DNA from 3 places in the Spiroplasma endosymbiont of Sarcophaga carnaria genome. Region 3 is predicted to be linked to each of the others. Evidence: riboswitches for the same ligand, from Rfam matches in the RefSeq annotation. Region 3 holds a riboswitch; each other region holds the start of a gene.
The links. A riboswitch is a leader RNA that binds a small molecule or an ion and turns the genes downstream of it on or off. The one in region 3 is predicted to bind cobalamin.
Positions count from the first base shown of each region.

Region 1: linked by a shared signal. The riboswitch ahead of AACK91_RS05175 (hypothetical protein) and the one ahead of deoD (purine-nucleoside phosphorylase) in region 3 are both predicted to bind cobalamin.
Region 2: linked by a shared signal. The riboswitch ahead of AACK91_RS04350 (hypothetical protein) and the one ahead of deoD (purine-nucleoside phosphorylase) in region 3 are both predicted to bind cobalamin.

Region 1 covers NZ_OZ026456.1:888,464-892,900, reverse strand. Annotated here, with positions in the region: gene AACK91_RS05185 (hypothetical protein) at 1-782, opposite strand, end outside; gene AACK91_RS05180 (hypothetical protein) at 890-1,774, opposite strand; gene AACK91_RS05175 (hypothetical protein) at 1,827-2,279, opposite strand; cobalamin riboswitch at 2,375-2,565, opposite strand; gene rpmE (50S ribosomal protein L31) at 2,647-2,940, opposite strand; gene AACK91_RS05165 (hypothetical protein) at 3,025-3,156, opposite strand; gene AACK91_RS05160 (hypothetical protein) at 3,120-3,581, opposite strand; gene AACK91_RS05155 (FAD-dependent oxidoreductase) at 3,693-4,437, opposite strand, start outside.
Region 2 covers NZ_OZ026456.1:724,321-728,757, reverse strand. Annotated here, with positions in the region: gene AACK91_RS04360 (hypothetical protein) at 18-632, shown strand; gene AACK91_RS04355 (IS1/IS1595 family N-terminal zinc-binding domain-containing protein) at 900-1,862, opposite strand; cobalamin riboswitch at 1,965-2,150, shown strand; gene AACK91_RS04350 (hypothetical protein) at 2,428-3,351, shown strand; gene AACK91_RS04345 (IS1/IS1595 family N-terminal zinc-binding domain-containing protein) at 3,352-4,314, shown strand.
Region 3 covers NZ_OZ026456.1:1,496,422-1,500,858, reverse strand. Annotated here, with positions in the region: gene tkt (transketolase) at 1-1,441, opposite strand, end outside; gene AACK91_RS08665 (deoxynucleoside kinase) at 1,487-2,110, opposite strand; gene deoD (purine-nucleoside phosphorylase) at 2,129-2,839, opposite strand; cobalamin riboswitch at 3,239-3,409, opposite strand; gene AACK91_RS08655 (IS1/IS1595 family N-terminal zinc-binding domain-containing protein) at 3,635-4,437, shown strand, end outside.

The DNA of each region.
Region 1 (4,437 bases), 610 kb from region 3:
TTAGTTTGTAAAGTTTTTAAATACTTTTCACAAACAAGTTTATCCCCAATAAATCCAAATTTTTTATTTTTAATCTTTCTTTTTTTGGCAATTTCATAACAATCACATAAATAATCCAATTCAGAAATATAATAAATCTTATCTCATAAGGCTTGTAAAAACGCAAGAAAAACTTCGTAAACACGAATCTCTTCTTTTTTATAAGTGTAGGTATGTAAACTTTGAATTAGAATTGAATCCTTATCATCTTCTAAAATTTTGGCAATTTCCTTTTTATGAAATTCACTAATTTGTGTTAAATATGTTTCAATTCATTCTTCCTTAATCCTAATTGAATTATGAAAATATTCATTAATGATTTTATCTGTTTTCAATATTAAATCTTTTTTATTTAAGTCATTACCTATAAAAACTAAATTTTTATAACGATATTTATTTTTAATGTATTTTAAAGAACTATCATGCAAAAATTTTGGTATTTTTAGAATATGATAAGCTAATCGTAATTTCGTTGGCAAAAAACCTAACCGTAATGTCCCCGGTGAAACATAACCAATTTTTCGTTCCTTTGGCAGTAAAGCAGTAATGTTTTGATTATTTAAATAAATTTTTCCACTATGTGGTTTTTTCTTTCCTAATAGAAGTTTTAAAAAATATAACTGTGAAAATTTATTTTCAAAATAAGTTCCTAGAACTTCTTGACTGTTGACATCAAAGTTTAAATCAGTAAAAATATTTTTTTTATAGCGTTTATATTTTAAATTACTAATTTTTAGTCCCATTCAAACACCACTCTTCTAATCATTTTTATTATACCCAAATAAAAATAATAAAAAACACTTATTCTTAAGTTAATAATTTTATTAACCCCCATAGTGTTTTATATAAATTACATAATTTTATATCTAATTGGCATCCCCAAATTTAATCGTGGATGATAATCTAACCCCTCAATATTTAACGTAAAATTAAATGTTGTACTAATTTTTACTAAACTATTTGCAGGTTCATCTAAACTCTTAATTTGATTACCCTTTGGTGGAATAATTTTTTTAAGATTAAGTTTTTTGTTAAGACCCGGATTTTCACTAATAAAACTAGCAATAAAAGTAGCTGCTTTTTCTTGTAAATAATTTATATTTGCGACATTATTTACATCATTAAAATCTAACTTACTATTATTAATTTCAATATCATTTTGCGCAATATATGCATTATATTTTTTTAAAACAAATCGATTTAATTCATCAGTTTCATTTGGAATAATTGGAATTTTAAAAATTATTTTTTGTTCAACATTCATATCAGTAAAACGCATTTTTCAAGCACCACTCTCTAACCATTTTTCCGCTACTTTTAAGCATTTCACAGCCAAGGTAACATTAACCATTTGATTTTCGTCAAGTGTCAATTCTTGACCACTAAGAATTGTAAAAGTTGCCGCAAATGGATATGCTAAATAAAATCAAAAATCAGGAATATTTGATACATCCTTTGCAAACCCTAATGGAGCAATTTTGCGTTGTGGCAAATTTAAAAAAAGTGTACTCAATTGATCACTTGTGGGTTTAAACAAGTATTTTTGGTTTCCCTCTTGTTTGCTAATACCAAAGGATGGATAAATATCACCTTGCATAATTGTAAAATTATTTGGTAAGGTTGGCAAATCTTCTTCGCTCTTATTATTTTGACTTAAATTTTGACAACTAATTAAACTTGTTGTTGATGTTACGGTCAACAATAAAACTAGCAAATTAGCTAATATTTTTTTCATAATTATAGAAACTCCTTTCTCAAAAAAAGGATAAATAGGATTATTACTTAACTTAAATCTTAGTTAAGACAAAATCAAATAATTGGTCTTGTTCTCAAACGTCACGAAAAACTAAACCATCAATTCCAACTGAACAATAATTTGCTGGACTAGTACTAAACTTGCAGAATGGATGTGTGCTTGAAAAAACTGCTCAATAATTTTTATTAAAATCTGTTATTATATCATCAACTCTGATCAATAAACGGCCAAATGATGTTTCGTTAAGCCCAAAAGAATCGGAATCCGATGCTAACATATCACCTAAACTTACTAATGAATTATAAAACGTAATTGTATTGATAACTCTTCCACTTTCATTTTTTACTGTGATTTTAACACTATTAACATGATATCCATCAATACTATTTTGTGATACTTTTTCGCTGTTTGATGAAGTTAATTGTTGCAATGCAACATTTGCAATAGTTGTTGTACCAACTGTTAAACTTGTTACTAACGTCAAGATATTTTTAACCATTTTTTCTTCTCCTTTTGTTTTTTATATTTATATTTTTATCTTATTTACAAAATAAATTAATCCTATTTACCTAGTAGGACTCTTATTAAATTTATCAGGCCGGTCTACTGGCTTAACTTAATCCTACTAGTTAATCCTTCCCAAATATGTTATTCAGTGGTACTCATTAACATTCGTCAGTTTTACAGTTGCTAGGACAGCTTAAGACTTGCACTTAATTCCCTTTTATCCTTTATAAACTTTTAAAGTAGTCTATTTTCATTATAACGAAAAAAACAAAATGACCTAGAATTATTATTAAAAAAAACTTTTATCTTAATAAGATAAAAGTTCTCTACCATTATTCTGCTTTTTAATTATCAGATTTTGGTTTTGCTGTTTTTTTATTAAGTTCTTTTTGTACTTTTGATGCTTCTTCTGTTTGTTTTACTAATTCTTCTTTTTTATTAAATTTAGATTTAAAGCGTTCAACACGTCCTGCTGCATTAGCAAATTGCTGATTACCTGTATAGAAGGGATGGCATGAAGAACAAGTATCAACTTTTAATTCTTTCCCCTTAGTAGAACCAGTTATGCGCTCTGTTCCACAAGTTGTGCACATGATTTTAGTATCAAAATATTTTGGATGGATTCCTTCTCTTGCCATATAATTCACCTCTCTTTTAATAATATGGATGCATATTATTTGCACGTAAATAATGATAACACATATTATCAATAAAAACAAAAATTATTTAATAATCTTTGCAAATTCATTAAAATCAATGCGTACCCGTGGTAAACTTGTTTTTTCATCTGTTTCATCATAATATCCTAAAGCTAAGACTAATACCGAATATAATTTATCTTGGTTAAAAAACAATGTTCTGATAATAAATCATTACATTTTTTAACATCAAAACCCCCTATAATTGTTAACCCAATTTTTAAATCAGCAGCTTGCAGGGTAATAAAACTAGTTACAATATGTGCTTGTTCAGACACAAAGGTAAATAAATCTTTTTTTTGCGTTAAAAAAGTTTGATATTTATCAATTGTCTTTTTTAACACATCAGGTTGTGCAATATTTCGTTCTAACCGTGTTGTCAAAAATTCCGTTGAGACTAAATATTCTGGATTAATCCCAGCGATAATCATAATACAATTTGCATTCTGAACTTTTTCCTGATTCGAACCACTCATTACCTCTTCTGCAAATTTAGTTTTTAATTCTTTATTAGTAATAGTCAAAACATTAGTAACTTCTAGCCCTAATGAGCATGGTGCTAAACGCCCCGCTTCAATAATTGTTAATAAATCATTATCGTTAATAGTTTTGCTACTATCATATTTTTTAATTGTTTTTCGTCAATTAATAGCATTTTTTACTGTAATTTAATAATTTTTTCTCCTTTATTTTTAGTCTTCATTAATCTTCGTTAAAACAACATTTAATACATCAACACTTTTTGCAAATGGTGGTGAATATGGTAAATCCAAATATTCAATCTCATTAATTTTAGTTTTTGTCCAAATTAATGGGATTAAAGCATTGATTCTTAAACTAGCTTTATTATAACCAAAGATTTGTGCCCCTACAATAACTTTTGTGTTTTGATCATAAATAACCTTAACGGTAACTGGTTTAGCATCGGCTACATAATGAGTATGATCAGTTCCCGTAATAACCACTTCTTTAGTATTAAAACCATTTGCAATTGCTTGCTCTTTCGTATACCCTGTTCGAGCAATTTCACTATCAAAAACTTGGATAATAGCGGTTCCAATCGCCCCTGGAAAATGATCTTTTTTCCCTGCTAAAATATTACCTAAAACCTTTCCGTTTTTTGCCGCAACAGTTGCTAATGAAATATATTGTAACCTATTATCAATCATATTTTTTGTCGTAACACAATCACCAACAGCATAAACATTTTTAATATTAGTTTCAAACTGATCATTAACTAAAATCGCCCCAAATTCATTCATTTTTAGCTCTGTTTCTTTTAAAAAATCAGTGCTTGGGATAACTCCAATTCCCACTAAAACTAAATCTGTTGGAATCTCTTCTTCTGATGATAATCTAATTTTTGTTACTTTATTGTTTTTAACAATAAACTCTGCTACTTTCTCATTTGTCTTAATTTTAATTCCTTTATGTTCT
Region 2 (4,437 bases), 770 kb from region 3:
TTAGACAAGGAGTAAATATGAATTTACCATTATTACGTGTTATTAGTAAATATTGATTCGCATCGTTACACACTTATTTAATAACGTTGGTTTTACCAGTGTTATTATATTTTATTAGTATCCGTGTTACTAATATGTTTAATAGCAATGCTAGTTATTTAGCATTACCGGGATCAATTTTATTGGTGGGTGTATTAAATGGAATTCTTGATTTATCAATTGCTTTTTATGAATTTCGAAAAACAAGTTTTGCACGACAACTGCATTTATTAAAAGCATCAATTTATCAGTTAATTTTTGTTTTAGTTTTGATTAATTTAATGACCACGTTAGTGGGATCATTACGGTTATTTTTAATTGCCTTTCTAAGTTATGGGGAAGCAATTCATATTGAATGAATTAATTGGTTTAGTTTTTTTTGAGCAATCATTTTATGTTCTTTTCTTTCTTCATTAATTGGAATTTTAATTGCGCTTTGTTCGAAGGATTTAAAAGTTATTTTAGTAACCTCAATTTCTGTTTTTTTAATTTTTGCTTTTTTAGCAGGCTTATTTTTCCCAATTGGGGTTATTCGTAGTGATAAAATCTTAAATATTATTGGTTATTTGTTAGCACCAAGTTATTCGTCATAAATTATGGGTAGTGCTTTTTTTGATCAGTTCCAGAATGAATTTTAGATTCTAATTTATATCCAAATTTAACATATTTTTCAGAGTTACATAATATTTGATTGCCAAGTTTAATTAGTTTTGGGTGAAGTTTTGCTTTTTTTAGTTTAATTTTTGTTATTAATTATTATCTTTAATTTTGTCGAAAACTCTTGATGAAATAAAAAAAATCATCAATATGACAATTTGAAAACTAATTTTGTGTAAGATTATGATTTTGCTTTAAATTTTTTAAACGTTAAAATATAATACCGTTGATTGTTGGTTTGGTGTTAAACCTTTGTGTTGGTATTTTCATTTTCAGAGCTTTAAATAATTTTGAATATTAGTGAAACCCAAACCATGATAATGAATTAAGGCTTCTTTAAGACTGGATTGTAATTTACTAATCTTATTTAACTTTTGATAACTAGTATCAGGGTTTGTACTAGTTTTGGTGGAATATAGAGTAGAATTTGTTTGTTTTGCTACTAATAAATATAGTGGTTGCATATCAGAAATAATTATTGATTTTTCTTTAATTAGTTGCTTATTCATATTTTCAATAATCCATTGTTTTTGTAATCTTTTGGTATTGGTGGATTGAACAAAAATATTATTATTGCTATCAACTGCCATTTGAATACAGCATTTGGTATCAGTTGAAAATGGATCGAGATGAGTTTTTCGTTTATCAAATTTATCTTTAAAATTGCCTTTATGAATTTCTTTAATAAATGTTTCATCCATTTGGATTTGACCATTTAATTTTTTAAATTTTAACTGTGTATTTTCTAATTGTTTTGATTGCATTAATTTTTGTCGATTATATCAAGCGGTTTTTGGGGTTGTTTTAATAAAACGAGAAATTATTTTACTAGATTGTCCTAACAATGAAATTTGAATTAATAAATTTCACTGTTCATAATTTAAATGACTTCAATAAGTAAAATGATGACGAAATGCATCAAAACTAGCACGACATTTTTTACATAAATATTTTTGTTTTCCTTCGGAATTATGACCATTTTTAACACAATGAAAAGATTTGCAATTAGGACATATAATGCCTTTATCTCTAAATTTTTGATCAATTTCATTTAAACGTTTTTGTTTTTTAATTAAGTCTGCTTGTTGTTTTATTTTTTCATAAAATTCTAAAAATTGATCATCTGTTAAGCTATTTATTAATTCTGTAATTATTTTTTTCATCATTTATTTACCTCTATATATTAAAAATATACCTAATTTTAGGTATATTTTATAAATATCAAGAGTTTTCGACAAAATTAAAGATTATTATCAAGATAAATAAAATATGATATGATATTTTTAGACAATTTAATATATAGTTATTTAGAGTTAGGGAATTAAGTGTAAATCTTGAGCTGTCCCAGCAACTGTGATATGGACGAACACCACAAGCCACTGAAAATATTTTTTGGGAAGGCGGTTAGTAGGATGAAGTTAAGCCAGTAGACCTTTCTAAATTTAATTAGTCTTATTATATAACTCCTGGGTGTGAGTCATGTAATTATTTTGCAAACAAATAATTTAATGATTGTTATATAAAAAGCATTTTGGGAATGCTTTTTTGTTTATTGTAACTAGAATTAAATTGTCCATTGTTAATTTGCTAGAAAGAATAAAAAAGAAGATGGAAAAATTATTAATAGTGATATTAAGTAGTTCATTTATTTTGTCACCAACAGCGACAATTATTGCTTGTAAAAATACTGATGAGTTTATTTCATATAAGTATCCAGATTGGATTTAGCATATGAAAACAGAGGAATCAAAAGAGTTTACCGTTGGTTATGATAATTATTATTTATCATCGGCAAGAAGTAGTTTCGAACAAAACAATTGGTTAGACCTTAACCAAGAAAGCCATGTTTATGTTCATTTTAAGAATATTACTAATATTGATGAAATTATGAAAAAGTTATCATTTGCTGATACTGCTAATATGCAACTCGTAACTCAGATTTATGAGCCAATAACATTTAGAAAAGCCGACAACGGTATGTATATTTCTAATCCCTTTTTAACGCAAAATACAGCTGTTGGTGGATATACTATGATGGCAAAAGATAAATGACAAGACATTAAAAATAGTAAAAATATGAAACAACTAAATGATCGCTTTCAAAAAGAGTTTGATGAACGCGGAACAATTGCTGATTCGCATCCAGTTCAAGAAGTAAATGGAACAAAATTTGTATGATGAGATTCTAATAGTTGAGGAAACTTATTGCAAACAGATATTCAGAAGGAAATTTATGGTGTTTGAAGTAACACTGAAAATAAAATTCAAGTGGGAATGAACATTCCATTGAGCCTTACAAGTGAGGGTTCAATTAAAGTGTCAAAAACAGGTGCCCACAATGTATTTCGAATTGATTTAAATTATCAAGAAGATTGAATAAATAATAGTTTTAACAAAGTAAAATATCTTCTACCCCACTGAGGTTTTTACTTTACAATTAAAGGTGATAATAATGCCCAATATATTTCACCACAACTAATTCCTGCAATTAATAATAACTTTCGTGCTTCCGATGTTTTGATATTCTTAAAATCAAAAAATTTTAATTATTTTAATACTGAAGGTTATAAAAATGCTTTAATTTTGTCGAAAACTCTTGATATTTATAAAATATACCTAAAATTAGGTATATTTTTAATATATAGAGGTAAATAAATGATGAAAAAAATAATTACAGAATTAATAAATAGCTTAACAGATGATCAATTTTTAGAATTTTATGAAAAAATAAAACAACAAGCAGACTTAATTAAAAAACAAAAACGTTTAAATGAAATTGATCAAAAATTTAGAGATAAAGGCATTATATGTCCTAATTGCAAATCTTTTCATTGTGTTAAAAATGGTCATAATTCCGAAGGAAAACAAAAATATTTATGTAAAAAATGTCGTGCTAGTTTTGATGCATTTCGTCATCATTTTACTTATTGAAGTCATTTAAATTATGAACAGTGAAATTTATTAATTCAAATTTCATTGTTAGGACAATCTAGTAAAATAATTTCTCGTTTTATTAAAACAACCCCAAAAACCGCTTGATATAATCGACAAAAATTAATGCAATCAAAACAATTAGAAAATACACAGTTAAAATTTAAAAAATTAAATGGTCAAATCCAAATGGATGAAACATTTATTAAAGAAATTCATAAAGGCAATTTTAAAGATAAATTTGATAAACGAAAAACTCATCTCGATCCATTTTCAACTGATACCAAATGCTGTATTCAAATGGCAGTTGATAGCAATAATAATATTTTTGTTCAATCCACCAATACCAAAAGATTACAAAAACAATGGATTATTGAAAATATGAATAAGCAACTAATTAAAGAAAAATCAATAATTATTTCTGATATGCAACCACTATATTTATTAGTAGCAAAACAAACAAATTCTACTCTATATTCCACCAAAACTAGTACAAACCCTGATACTAGTTATCAAAAGTTAAATAAGATTAGTAAATTACAATCCAGTCTTAAAGAAGCCTTAATTCATTATCATGGTTTGGGTTTCACTAATATTCAAAATTATTTAAAGCTCTGAAAATGAAAATACCAACACAAAGGTTTAACACCAAACCAACAATCAACGGTATTATATTTTAACGTTTAAAAAATTTAAAGCAAAATCATAATCTTACACAAAATTAGTTTTCAAATTGTCATATTGATGATTTTTTTTATTTCATCAAGAGTTTTCGACAAAATTAAAGTAAAAATGCCAAAATAATTTCAT
Region 3 (4,437 bases):
ACATTGCTAATTGTTCAACTGGCTGGTGCGACTTACCATCAAAACCAACCCCAATTGAGTCATGTGAAAAAGCAAAAATAACCGGTAAATTTTGAATACATGCCATTCTAATGCACGGTTTCATATAATCAGAAAAAATTAAAAACGTTGAATTAAATCCTTTTAATCCTTGATGTAATTCAATTCCAATGCTAATTGTCCCGGCGGCAAATTCCCGAACCCCAAAATGAATATTATTATTTTGGGGTGTCTTAATTGTTCATGAACCATTATAACCAATAATCTTTGTCGCTGTTCCCAAATCAGCACTACCACCAAACATATTATTAGGACATTTTTGTTGATAATATTTAAAAACATCCCCCATAATAATTCTTGTTCCTGCTTTTTTATTTTGATCAGTTGTTAATAAGGATTTAAAAGCATCAAATTCAACAGTCGGGGCAGCAAATAATTGCTTGAATTCCTCGGGAAAAGCAGTTTGATAAGCTTTTAATTTTGTTGCTCATGTTTGGTATGTTTCTTGACCGCGTTTAATAAAAGTATCCTTTCAATAAGTTTTAACATCTGGGTCAACATAAAATTGCGGATGTTCAAAATCATAAAAGGTTTGCACTTGTTGCATTTCTTCTGCTGTAAACGGTGATGAATGCATTGGTGAGCCTTGTTTTGGATGCCCATAACCAATAATTGTTTTACACTCAATTAAAGTTGGCTTATCACTTTTTTGCGCTGCTGTGATTGCCTTTTTAATTGCTGTTAAATCTTCATCAGCATTATCAACGCGAATATAATTTCAATTTTGTGCTTCAAAAAATTTTTGATAATTTACTTTTAAAACTTCATCACACTTGGTATCTAATTGACAATCATTTGAATCATACAACATAATTAATTTATTTAACTTTCATACTCCAGCTAACTGGATTGCCTCAAGAGCACCCCCCTCTTGTAAATCACCATCACTACACAAAACATAAGTATAATGATCAATAATGTCGTGTCCTGGTTTATTAAACTTAGCGGCTAAATGTTGTTCTGCTAATGCCATTCCAACGCCATAACCAACACCTTGGCCTAATGGTCCCGATGAATTATCAACCCCTGGGGTTACACCATATTCAGGGTGCGCTGGGGTTTTTGAATTAATATGGCGATAATTTTTTAAATCATCAATTGATAAATCATAACCTGCAAAATGTAAAATTGCATATTGAAGCGTTGACGCATGTCCTGGCGATAGCACAAAACGGTCACGATTAATTCAATCGGGGACAGCTGGATTAGCAATTAAATTGTTTAAATAAATTGCTTGCATCATTGGCGCTGCACTTAAAACAATCCCTGGATGGCCAGTTTTATTATAGATAATTGGATCTAAGCCTAAAATTCGTAAATTACTTAAGCTTTTTGTTTCAATATTATTATTTGTATCTTTCATTTCGTTTTCCTCCTAATAAATTTAAAATATCAACGATAATTATTTTTAAATTAAACAAGGAACTTTATTATCTATCATTAATAATTTCTGCATAATAAAGGTCATTTTTTCTGCAAAATTATCGTTATCAGCATCAACAACAATGAAATGATAATCATCCTTTAATTCATGATATAAGACCTCATATTGTTCATTTAATTTTTCCCAATAATGGTATGGCGTTTCTAATTCTAATACGCGGCCACGCTTATTAATCCGTTCAACAGCTTTTGGTGTTGAAACTTTTAAATAAATAATGACATCAAACCCTAATTTTTGTTTTAAAATTGGTGTAATAACATTTTGAAAAAAACGATTGTAAACTTTAAAATCAACATCATTCATAATTTCTAACAAATGTGAAACCCGAACAAAAACCGGATCTTCTAAAATCGTGCGATCAAAAACAGTATCTTCTAAATTATCAATTTCAAAAAATTGTTCAATTCTGGTTGTCAACATGTAAATTTGCATTTTAAAGGCAAATCCTTTCATGTCCTGATAAAAATCATTAAAATATGGGTTTTCTTCTAAGGGTTCTTTAAATAAATTATAATTTAACTGTTGACATAACGTCTCACTAACTTTTGTTTTCCCAGCACCAACAGTTCCAAAAACAGCAATTTTCATTTCTTCTCCTCCGTTAGGTTATTTCATTAATTGCACTGCCGTTGTTAACGCCAATTGCACCATTACCATAAAATTATTTTGGCGTTCCATTGCTGAAGCTGCTTGTTTTGTAACAAGGTTATCAGAAATAGTTAGCAATGTTGCTGCTTGTTTTTTGGTCACAATTGCATTTGCAAACAAGGCATATGATTCCATTTCAACAACATCTAGATTATGTTCTTTCGTAAATGATAACGACTCATCATAGCGATAAAAAACATCAGCAGCATGGGCATTACCAGTATGTGTTTTGATTCCTTGCTTTAACGCTACCTCTTCAATCGTATTGAATAATTTTTCACTTGCTGGAATTAGATGAGAATCTATATTAGCAGCAATTTTGGCATAATTACTTTCACCAAACGCTTCGCGAACATTGAAAATATCATATAGTTCAAACTCTGATTTATAACTACCCGCTGAACCAATGCGAATAATATAATCAACATCATAAAATTTAAATAATTCATAGGAATAAATTCCAATACTTGGACAACCCATCCCACTTCCAGCAATTGTAATTTCAATATCTTGATATTTTCCTGTATACATAAACATATTTCGAACCTCATTGACTAATTTGTAATCGGTCAAATATTTTTCCGCAATTGCTTTTGCTCGTAACGGATCACCGGGCATTAAAACAACTTTTGCAATATCCGTTGGTTTTGCATTAATATGTGGTGTCATTTTTTTATTTCCTTCCTTTTGTACCTTTATTGGACTAACGATCCTATTAATGAGGTTATTATTTAAAATGCTTTTTCTTAAAAATAAATTTAAACAAAACGAAAAGGAATATTTTAATATATTCGTATAAGTGATGTTTAATTAACAGTTTTATTTTTATTTAATAAATTAATTTAATAAAAAATTAAAATTATAAAATATTTTAAAATTAGTTTTATTAAACTTAAAGATTTTTTAATTATTATTATTTTAAATAATGCCCTAATAGGATTATCGCTTTAAATTAACAACTAAAAAACGCTTTTTGACGTCTTTAAAATTATTATTTAATAGTTTTTCACTAATAAATAATTAACTATCCAACCCCAGGGATAATAACTATAAAGGCAGCACTGATAAAATATCAATGTTTTTTAGATCGGTCTACTGGCTCAGTTTCACTTTACTCGCTATTCCTTCTCAAGAATTATCTTCTAAATGGCATATGTTAGCTTTCATCCACTTTACAGTTGCTGGGACAGCCTAGGAGTTTCACCTAATTCCCGTAACATCCAAAATTGCTTTTTAAAGTTGTTAAAGTAATAGTATAAAGTTTAATTTTAAAATGCAAGTTAAAATTAAACTTTTTCTGTGAAAACCACAGACATTTAAGAATTTAGTTCATACCGTTAATAAAATTATAACATTAAAATAAAAAACTGCCATTAATTTTTGGCTTTAATTTTGTCGAAAACTCTTGATATTTATAAAATATACCTAAAATTAGGTATATTTTTAATATATAGAGGTAAATAAATGATGAAAAAAATAATTACAGAATTAATAAATAGCTTAACAGATGATCAATTTTTAGAATTTTATGAAAAAATAAAACAACAAGCAGACTTAATTAAAAAACAAAAACGTTTAAATGAAATTGATCAAAAATTTAGAGATAAAGGCATTATATGTCCTAATTGCAAATCTTTTCATTGTGTTAAAAATGGTCATAATTCCGAAGGAAAACAAAAATATTTATGTAAAAAATGTCGTGCTAGTTTTGATGCATTTCGTCATCATTTTACTTATTGAAGTCATTTAAATTATGAACAGTGAAATTTATTAATTCAAATTTCATTGTTAGGACAATCTAGTAAAATAATTTCTCGTTTTATTAAAACAACCCCAAAAACCGCTTGATATAATCGACAAAAATTAATGCAATCAAAACAATTAGAAAATACACAGTTAAAATTTAAAAAATTAAATGGTCAAATCCAAATGGATGAAACATTTATTAAAGAAATTCATAAAGGCAATTTTAAAGATAAATTTGATAAACGAAAAACTCATCTCGATCCATTTTCAACTGATACCAAATGCTGTATTCAAATGGCAGTTGATAGCAATAATAATATTTTTGTTCAATCCACCAATACCAAAAGATTACAAAAACAATGGATTATTGAAAATATGAATAAGCAACTAATTAAAGAAAAATCAATAATTATTTCTGATATGCAACCACTATATTTATTAGTAGCAAAACAAACAAATTCTACTCTATATTCCACCAAAACTAGTACAAACCCTGATACTAGTTATCAAAAGTTAAATAA